3 regions of the Brucella sp. NBRC 12953 genome follow, and region 1 is predicted to be linked to each of the others. Evidence: riboswitches for the same ligand, from Rfam matches in the RefSeq annotation. Region 1 holds a riboswitch; each other region holds the start of a gene.

Region 1 (3,275 bases):
GAGAATGAATCCTCCAGCAGCTTCATCACCGGAATGATGCCCGAAGACTGGTTCTGGATCTGTTTGATCGGTGCGCCGGATTCACGAATATTGGTCAGGCTCAGTGCCACACCGCCACCGCGCTTTGAAAGCTGCAGGGCGGAATTGATGGAGCGACCAATCGATTCCATGTTGTCTTCAACGCGCAACAGGAAGCACGAGACCAGTTCGCCGCGCTGCTTTTTGCCTGCATTGAGGAAGGTCGGCGTTGCCGGCTGATAACGGCCCGCAATGATTTCATCGACCATTTCGCGTGCGTGCTGTTCATTGCCACGCGCAAGCGCAAGCGCCACCATGCAAACGCGGTCTTCGTAGCGCTCGAGATAGCGCTTACCGTCGAAGGTTTTCAGCGTATAGCTGGTGTAATATTTGAACGCACCGAGGAAGGTCGGGAAGCGGAACTTCTTGTCATAGGCATGATCGAAAAGATCACGCACGAAGTTGAAGGAATACTGATCCAGCACTTCCCTCTCGTAGTAGCCTTCATCGACCAGATAGCCGAGCTTTTCACGCAGATTGTGAAAGAACACCGTGTTCTGATTGACGTGCTGAAGGAAGTATTGCTGCGCAGCCTGCCGGTCACGATACAGCTGAATTTTGCCGTCATCGTCATACAGGTTCAGCATGGCGTTTAGCGCATGATAATCCAGCGATGTCTCCGTGGGCTTCTGCGGCTTGCCGCCCGATGAAGCCCCCGATGCTGGGGATGACTCTTGCTTTTCCGAAGCGGCGACCGTCTCGCGCTCACGGGTCAGGGTTGTGTCTGCCGTGTCCAAAATCGTTCCATCCCGTCTTTAACATTGCCAATGTCTTCATCCGTTCCCAAAAGCTCAAAGCGATAGAGGTAGGGAACCTGACATTTTTCCGAAATTATTTTACCTGCAAGGCCAAAGCCTTCACCGAAATTACTGTTCCCGGCGGCGATAACACCGCGAATGAGGGATCGGTTATCCGCATCGTTGAGAAAACGGATGACCGGTTTGGGAACAGCGCCTTTCGCACCGCCGCCGCCATAGGTTGGCGTTACGAGTACAAAAGGCTCGTTCACCCGCAACAGACCAGCATTGTCTTCATAGCTTTCCAGCGGAATACGCTTTGAGCGCATCCCCAGACGCATCACAAAGCGATGCGTGTTTTCCGAACGGCTGGAAAAATAGACGATCTGGCCCATAACAAACTCCGGCAGCAGACCGGCGTTACGCCAGCGAGCTGATCATATCCGGCCGGAAACCGGCCCAATGGGATTCACCAGCAACAACTACCGGCACCTGACGATATCCGAGGCCCTGAACGAGATCATACGCATCGGCATCGGCGGAAATGTCGATGACAGCATATTCAATGCCCTGACGGTCGAGCGCGCGGGTGGTTGCGGTGCACTGGACGCAGGCGGGCTTGCTATAGACGGTAACGTTCATTTTTTCCTCACTGGGGATGGAGCATTTCCAGCACTGTCGCAGAAGCATTTGGCGTTGGAGAATGCGTATAGACAGATGTTTTGATCCACTACGCCTCACACGAATGAAGGCGCAAAAAGGCGTTCGCGCATGATGAAATGCGCGTGAAAAGCAACGAAAACTGAGAGGTACAACGCGCTTTAACAGCGCGAATCCTCCAAACTAGCCCGTAAATGGCGGACCGGAACTGTTTGGTCTTGAATTACTCGACATGCTTGTCACCCCGAAGCTTATGAGAGGGATATACGGGGCACCAAAAGACATGGCAGTACAATGCCATAACTTATCGCGCGCCAACCGGACACCCCGCCCGTGGACGTTCTCGTTCAAGGCAGGTCTCCTGGCTCACGGCTCATCGCTCGCATCCGTCTTCCCGGCCTGTGCCAGTGACATCTGGATTTGAACTCGCCGCTTACAGTTGCGGGGGCAGCTACGGCTTAACAACATCCATCATGGATACCGCGCACCGTATTCCCATCTTCGCTTTTGATCCTCACGAATCGTAAGAACCTTGAACACAAGATATAGTATCTGAAGTTAAAAAGTCGTCAATGGATAGACGGATCAAAAAAACTAAATCTAGCCTTTGTTTCGTCCAGCCTGTGAATAGCAGGGATATGTAGCCGACTATTCCACAGGCTTGATCGGTTTGGGCCGAAACTCGGGCTTTATGGCCTTCAAAGCCATGCGATCCACTATATGTGGTGCCAGAAGTTTCAGCCAGCGCCCCAAACGCATTTGACGCGTCATCAACACTTCGCGTTTGCGATTGGTGATTCCATCCAGCATCAGCTCGACGGCCCGCTGAACAGACATCATATCGTCTTCGCGCACACCGCTCATTCCAAGAGCACCACCGCTGGCACTATAACCTGTGTTACGAATGTCAGTTTTGACAACACCCGGATAAACGATCGTCACCGAAATACCGCTCGGCTCAAGCTCCGATCGCAGCGCCTCGCAAAACCCTGAGAGCGCAAATTTGGTGCCACTATAGGCGGTGCGCCCCGGCACACCTATCAGCCCGGCAACAGATGAAACCGCAACGATGCGGCCTTTGGATTTGGCCAGATGCGGGAGTGCTGCATGGATCGGCCAGACGCTGCCCCAATAGTTAAGCTCCATCAGATCATGCATCCATTGCAAGTCTTCCGGTTTGATCTCGGCAAAATTGGCATGAGCCGACATGCCCGCATTCACAATCAGCGTATCGATCCGCCCAAACGCAGCGGCCGTCTTTTCGATAAGCGCAATACAGGCATTGTGATCGGTGACATCGGTTGGAACGACCAATACCTGACTACCCGATTGTTCAAGCTCAGCAGCAAGTGCCTGCAACTTCTCGGCATTGCGCGAAGCCAGAACCAGCGCTGCCCTCGCACCATCCCGCGCACTGAGCTGTCGCGCGGTTTCAGCGCCGATGCCATCGGATGCACCTGTTATGATCGTTACTTCCATGAAGCCCTCCCTTGCTCGCATGAATAAGCGCGGTCCGAGCTTACATTCCAGCTTGTCAGGCCGTCCAGTACAAGGATTTTGGGCATAGCCGCATCCGAGTGGTCTGATTCCAGCATTTGCGTCCCTCGGTTCATGTGCTGAGCAAATATTGGAAATACACTACCCGTTTGTTTTTGAGCGCATCTTGTTCCAAAAACCGCTTAGCACTTTTCGGGATGCGCTCTAGGTTCACAAAGCCGTGTGGCCTGCGCGACAAAGAGTTTAACGAAATCAATGGCCTGCTGAACGTGCTCGTCAAGGCAACTATTGAATCGATTAAAA
Region 2 (3,275 bases), on a different contig from region 1:
GCACCTGTGGACGCACCGGCGGAAATGCCCAGAATATAAGGGTCGGCCAATGAGTTACGTAGAAGCGATTGCAGCACCACACCGGAAAGGGCAAGTGCTGCACCACAACATGCGGCAACCACCGCACGACTGAGACGATAGCTCCAGACAATACCTTCATCTATCGGCTCAAGCGGATAACCTGCATTCCAGACGCGGTTGGCGATTGTTTTCGCCACCACGTCCAGAGGTATCGCAGTTTCACCAATTGCAGCGCCCAGCCACAAGGCACCGAGAAGCAGGACAAGCGCCAGCGCTACGAAAAGCAACCTGCCGCTCATGCCCTTGCCCAGATGAATGCCAGAAGTGGCTGCGCGTGCTATCACTTGTTGAGATCCGAAGCGGCAATATCCGCAGCAAGCGTTTCAATACCTTCGATCACGCGGAGCGAAGTGCTCATCGACTGCGCATCCATATCGAAGACATGGCCGCCTGAGACGGCTGGCATCAGCTTGGTAACAGCATCACTTTCAAGGAACTGATGCTTCACAGCAATGTCGTCGGCAGGATAACGACGGCGATCAAGCTTCGCTGCAACGATCATCGACGGGTTGGATTTCGCGATTGTTTCCCAACCGACAGTTGGCCACTCTTCTTCGCTCTCGATCACATTCTTGATGCCAAGCGCGGAAAGGATATAGGCGGGAGCACCAAATTTACCGGCTGCATAGGGATCAGCATCGATCTGCGTGCTGGAGAACCAGACCATCGCGGAAAGCTTGCCATTTGTGGAGCCAATTTTCTCACGCGCAGCAGCTTCACGAGCCTTCAAGTCCGCAACGAGCTTTTCACCGCGATCCTGTACGTTGAAGATCTCAGCAAGTTCAGTGATTTCCTGATAGACGATTTCCATCTTGAAAGGTGCCGTGCGGACGCCATCGCCGCCGCCGGAATTATCCTTGCCTACACAATCGGAGGGTGAGGTGTAGGTTGGAATGCCCAATTCTTCAAATTGTTCAGGCTTACCGACAATGCCCATCGGGCCAACGTGCCACTGAAAATCAGCAGTGACGATTTCAGGCTTTTCCGCTAGCACACTTTCAAAGCTTGGGTCGTTGTCCGCAAGGCGCTTGACCTTTGCATTAACTTCTTCAAAACCCTTCAGAACAGGGCCAAACCAGACAGCAGTACCGACAACTTTGTCGCCAAGACCGAGGCTGTAAAGAATTTCTGTACTGCTCTGACCAACGGCCACAGCGCGGGTTGGTGCCTGTTTGAACGTAACATCGCGACCGCAATTTTTCAGCGTCAGCGGATACTGAGTTTCAGCAGCTTGTGCAGCGAAGCCACTCGCAAGAATAGCAACTGCTGAGAAGGCAACGCGAAACGACGTCTTGCCGATAAAGTTCATTTAAAACCCCGAAATGATAAGAGAAAAAGCCGCATCAAACGGCGGAAGCGATCCGGCGCGTAAAGAAGACGGACATATCCGGGGATATGAATGACGATGGGAGGCAACGTCCTGCGACGCTTAAAGCTGTCATAACCAACTCTCCTGCACCGGGCATCCCCGCCCGTGACAATGGACTACGTTAGACGGCAGGTCTCCTGGCTCACAGATATTCGCTGTTCATCTGCCTTCCCGAGCTGTTTGGAACAGTCTCAGTGACATGACGCTTTGAGGCATCACAAGGATGAACGGCAATCCGCTTACAGTTGCGGGGGCAGCCACGGTCTCGGTCCCTTTTGGGTCGTCCTCACCGTGTTCCCTATTAATCCCCTTCACTCTCGGTCGGGGAACCGTCGTAACTGTATTACATCGCACCGATATAAGCGTCAAGCGAGCCGGGTCGCTTATTCAGCCCTATAAAATCGCTATATAAGACTTTTTGCTAATACGATATTGCAAGTAAAAACAAGCGATGCTGCTTGCTGGTATATTGTAATTCTCTCCTGTAGTCTCCAGATCAGGAGTCTCTGCTTGGGAAGCAGGGGTTTTTGAGGAGGGCTGTCGCAAAGACAGCAGCAAAATGCACGCAAAGTGCATTCAGGGAGGATTTATGCGTAAATGGATTCTGGCCATTTCGTCGGTGGCAGCGCTTGCAATGGCGGGTGCAGCTTCGGCTGAAGATTACAAGGTATTGGCGCCAGCAGCACCGGGCGGTGGCTGGGACCAGACAGCACGCACCATGCAGAACGTGCTTCAGGATGAAAAGATTTCCGGCAGCGTTCAGGTCATTAACGTTCCGGGCGCAGGTGGCACGATTGGCCTGGCGCAGTTCGTCAACCAGAACAAGGGCGACCCGAGCCAGCTCATCGTTGGCGGCTATGTCATGGTCGGTGCGATCCTGACCAACAATTCGCCCGTCAATCTCGACGCGATTACACCAATCGCCCGCCTCACCGGCGAATACGAAGCCATCGTCGTTCCGGCATCGTCCGACATTCAGAACCTCGGCGATCTTGTTGCCAAGCTCAAGGCTGATCCGGGCTCCGTTTCCTGGGGCGGCGGCTCGGCAGGTGGTACGGACCACATCACAGCTGGTCTTTTTGCCAAGGCTGCAGGCGTTGATCCGACCAAAGTCAACTACATTGCCTTTTCCGGTGGTGGCGAAGCGCTCGCTGCAATTCTTGGCAATCAGGTAACAGTCGGCATTTCCGGCTATGGCGAATTTGACCCACAGATCAAGGCTGGTACGCTTCGCATTATCGGTATTTCCAGCGATGAACGCGTTGAAGGCATCGACGCTCCGACCTTCAAGGAAGGTGGCGTCGACGTTTCGATCCAGAACTGGCGCATGGTCGGCGCCGCTCCGGGCATCACCGCCGAACAGGAAGCGGCCGTCAATGCAGATATCGAAAAGATGGTGAAGTCTGAATCCTGGCAGAAGGCACTGGCCGACAAGGGCTGGGCCGATACCTATCTTGCAGGCGATGCTTTTAAAGAGCAACTCAAGAAAGATGTGGCTTCCACTGAAACCATCCTCAAGGAAATCGGCCTCGTCAAATGACAGGATCTGAACAGCATGGAGAGCGCCGTTCCGCTGGAACGGCGCCAGACTACGCAGCTCTTGTCATAGCCCTAATCCTTGCTGCAATTGCTATCGCAATTGCCTGGTCAACGGCCTATGGCAACAATGTGCTGTCTTACTCGCCCGTTGGGCCTAAAACCGTCCCCTATATCATTGCAGCTGGGCTATTCATCCTGTCTATCTGGACCGTAATCAGCGCATTGAAGGGCGAGTTTCCCGAACGTGAACATCAGGAAATTTCACCTATGGCGTGGATTGTTGGCG
Region 3 (3,275 bases), on a different contig from region 1:
AACCTTGTTTTTTGGTTCGTCAATGAACGCTATTGGCAAACCATTCCTCAAGAATGGTCTTGTATGGTTTGATGAAGTGCTCGTCCGCAAACTTGCCCTGTTCGATAGCCAACCGGCTACGCTCTTCGCGGTCGTAGACAATGCGTGTGAGCGAATAGTCCTGATGCTTCAAATCCGGTTGATAGCAGGCACCCGCCGCAGAGTTGGCGTTGTAAATCTCGGGCCGATAGATCTTCTGGAAAGTCTCCATCGTACTGATGGTTCCGATCAGCTCAAGATTGGTATAATCGGCAAGCAAATCGCCGATAAAATAGAAGGCCAAAGGCGCAACGCTATTCGGAGGCATGAAAAATCGAACCTCCAATCCCATTTTTTTGAAATACTTATCAGTCGAAGAGAACTCGTTCTGCTCATATTCAACCCCTAATACGGGGTGCTGATTTTCAGTTCGACGATAGGTCTTGCTGCTTGAAGCACTCAGACATATTACAGGCGGCTTACTGAAGCTCTCTTTATAAGCATTTGAATTCAGGAAACATTTAAAGAGGTTTCCATGCAATTCTCCGAAGTTATCAGGCGTGCTGAATTCAAGCCGATTCTTATTATGCTCTGGCAATAATACGCTGAAGTCGTAATCTCGCACGTAGGACGAGAAGTTATTCCCGACAATGCCCTCAATGCGCTCGCCGGTCTTGCGATCCATGATATTGGTTTTCAGTATTTCAATCACCGGGAAAGCATCGTTCTTGCTTTCAGCACCAATATTCATTTCAACCGAAATGATTTCCAGTTCGACCGAATACCGATTGCCTTCCGGGTTATCCCAATGCGCCAGAGCGTTGAAACGATTGTCAATCATCCTGAGTGCATTGCGCAGGTTCTCTTGGCGATTGTCACCTCTCGCCAAATTAGCAAAATTGGTCGTGATACGAGTATTTTCTGAGGGATGGTAATCCTCATCAAAGCAAATACTCTTAATGTTGAATGTAAAATCTCTATTCATCGCGACATGACATCCCAATCTATGATTTAAATTCACTTTGATGTCTTTGCTTTCTTTAGTTTCTATTTCTGCTCAGGCCTTCTGCAAAGTCTGTATTGATACGGACTTCGGATAAGAGCGTTAAACCTCTTATGCCGAAGGCGTTGAACGATTAAAATTGATTTCATTTCATACAAGCATGAGCCAGGTTCATAAGTTGGCGGATTAGGCCGACTTTGACAGAACACCGCACCCGAATATGAATGCGTGACGCAATTGTTATGAGCCATGGCCGAAAGGCTTGACCGGACAGTTGGCATAGGACATTGGTTCACTGTCGTGGTTCTGCGGATTTAAATCCGTAGCTAAGAGGGAATTCGGTCAAACGCCGAAGCTGCCCCCGCAACTGTAAGCGGTTAGCAAACGTCCAATTTTGTCACTGGGTCTACCCCGGGAAGACGGACGAGAGCGATTACCCGTGAGCCAGGAGACCTGCCACGTCAGATAACGTTCACGGGCGGGGTGTCCCGGAGTGCCGCTTTCGCGACCGGTATTCCGTGCCGTCGTTTCTGCGCCATTTCACCGCCCAGCTGAAATTTGATGGCTGTACTGGTGACAAGTACAGATGAGTGAAGGCGGAAATAATCATGCTGGACAGACAACATCTGTCAATCCTGCGCGAAGTTGATCGCATGGGGAGCCTGACGGCGGCGGCGGAAAAGCTGAATGTGACACAGTCGGCGCTTAGTCACACCATCCGTAAGCTAGAAGAACGCTATGGCGTAGCCATGTGGGAGAAGGATGGCCGCAATCTTCGTCTCACCGAGGCTGGACGCTATATTGTGACACTTGCACACCGCATTCTGCCGCAGATCGAACGGGCGGAGGATGTCTTATCAGATTATCGCTACGGGCAGCGAGGCTCCCTCAGGATTGGGATGGAATGTCATCCCTGCCATCAATGGCTGATGGGTGTAACAAAGCCTTTCCTGGTGGAATGGCCGGATGTTGATCTGGAGCTAACGACATCATTTGCATCCGGCGGCGTTGCAGCATTGACGGGATACGAAATCGACATTCTGATTACGCCAGATCCGATTGAGACCTCCGGCATCCGTTATGTGCCAGTGTTCGACTACGAGCTCGTGCTTGCCGTTCCTGACGGTCATCCTTTATCGCTTCTGGACAATGCAGAGCCTGCCAATTTGCTGGAGGAAACCCTATTCACTTATCCCGTGCCACCAGAAAGGCTTGATGTCTTTACGCAATTTCTGGTGCCTGCCAATTGCCGCCCACGGCACCATCGAAATGTCGAGACAACGGAAATGATGCTGCAACTTGTTGCGGCAGGCCGCGGCGTCAGCGCCATTCCAAACTGGCTGGTGCGCCAAGAAGCAAAGACACTCGGCGTTCACCCCGTCAGGATCGGCAAGACAGGAATTCAGAAAAGCATTCATCTCGGCCTAAGAAGCGGTGACGAAACCATCGATTTTGTCGACGGATTCCTTGCGACGTCGCGGCAAGCATCAATGCAACTTTGAACACGATAGACCTGAGCGCCTGTTCGCACGGCCCGCCGATGCTATTTCTTCTGCAGCGCTTTGACTTGCAGGGCAATATTCCCGCGATCCAGTTCCGAAACAATGATCTCGGCGGGAACCTGCGGCTTTAAACGGAAGATTTTAGCGCCAGACCTCTGATAAGCCGCATCAGGGGTTTCAGGCTTGCCCACGCATTTCGAAACGAAAGCTGCAACCGCTTTCACGGTCGTATCTTCAACAACGCACAACCAGCTGACCGAAGATACGCTCGTGCGCAGAACAACACGGCAAGAATTGCTGCCGGTTAATGTGAGCTTTGATGGATAAACATCCACATCCTGGGGAGCCGCATCAGCTGCAACATTCTTGAAGTTTATCTTCGATTCTTTGATGACCTGCTTCAATGTGGAGCAATCTTTCTGAGCATCCAAAGCATAGGCCGAGCTGGATGTGAGAACCAAAACCGATACAAATGCAAACGTGAATAAAGATTTCATAAGATCCTCCGAATAAGTGAGGCATAAACGATTGAAAAGGATCAAACAATCATGTTGTTGTCGGACCGCGCCCCTGGTCGGCAAAGTGACGATTACGCCCCTGACTTCACGCGATAAGCCATTCCAAGGGATCGTGGCGCAGTTTCATTAAAGCCGAATTGCTCATAAAGCTTATTCGCTGGCACATCAGCAATCAGGCTCACATAGGCCGAAGACGGAAGTTCGGCATTAACATAGTTCATGATGGCGCTCATG

The links. Region 1 has a riboswitch for cobalamin ahead of nrdH (glutaredoxin-like protein NrdH). Riboswitches for the same ligand answer to the same signal wherever they lie in the genome.
Positions count from the first base shown of each region.
Region 2: linked by a shared signal. The riboswitch ahead of ABWV94_RS15515 (ABC transporter substrate-binding protein) and the one ahead of nrdH (glutaredoxin-like protein NrdH) in region 1 are both predicted to bind cobalamin.
Region 3: linked by a shared signal. The riboswitch ahead of ABWV94_RS15200 (LysR substrate-binding domain-containing protein) and the one ahead of nrdH (glutaredoxin-like protein NrdH) in region 1 are both predicted to bind cobalamin.

Region 1 is NZ_BAABSV010000003.1:197,110-200,384, forward strand. It holds gene nrdE (class 1b ribonucleoside-diphosphate reductase subunit alpha) at 1-815, opposite strand, end outside; gene nrdI (class Ib ribonucleoside-diphosphate reductase assembly flavoprotein NrdI) at 791-1,210, opposite strand; gene nrdH (glutaredoxin-like protein NrdH) at 1,236-1,457, opposite strand; cobalamin riboswitch at 1,810-2,025, opposite strand; gene ABWV94_RS08445 (SDR family oxidoreductase) at 2,124-2,954, opposite strand.
Region 2 is NZ_BAABSV010000006.1:103,443-106,717, reverse strand. It holds gene ABWV94_RS15520 (FecCD family ABC transporter permease) at 1-320, opposite strand, end outside; gene ABWV94_RS15515 (ABC transporter substrate-binding protein) at 362-1,390, opposite strand; cobalamin riboswitch at 1,561-1,799, opposite strand; gene ABWV94_RS15510 (Bug family tripartite tricarboxylate transporter substrate binding protein) at 2,040-2,990, shown strand; gene ABWV94_RS15505 (tripartite tricarboxylate transporter TctB family protein) at 2,987-3,275, shown strand, end outside.
Region 3 is NZ_BAABSV010000006.1:37,396-40,670, reverse strand. It holds gene ABWV94_RS15205 (DUF1852 domain-containing protein) at 20-1,003, opposite strand; cobalamin riboswitch at 1,306-1,496, shown strand; gene ABWV94_RS15200 (LysR substrate-binding domain-containing protein) at 1,630-2,523, shown strand; gene ABWV94_RS15195 (hypothetical protein) at 2,565-3,065, opposite strand; gene ABWV94_RS15190 (GNAT family N-acetyltransferase) at 3,113-3,275, opposite strand, start outside.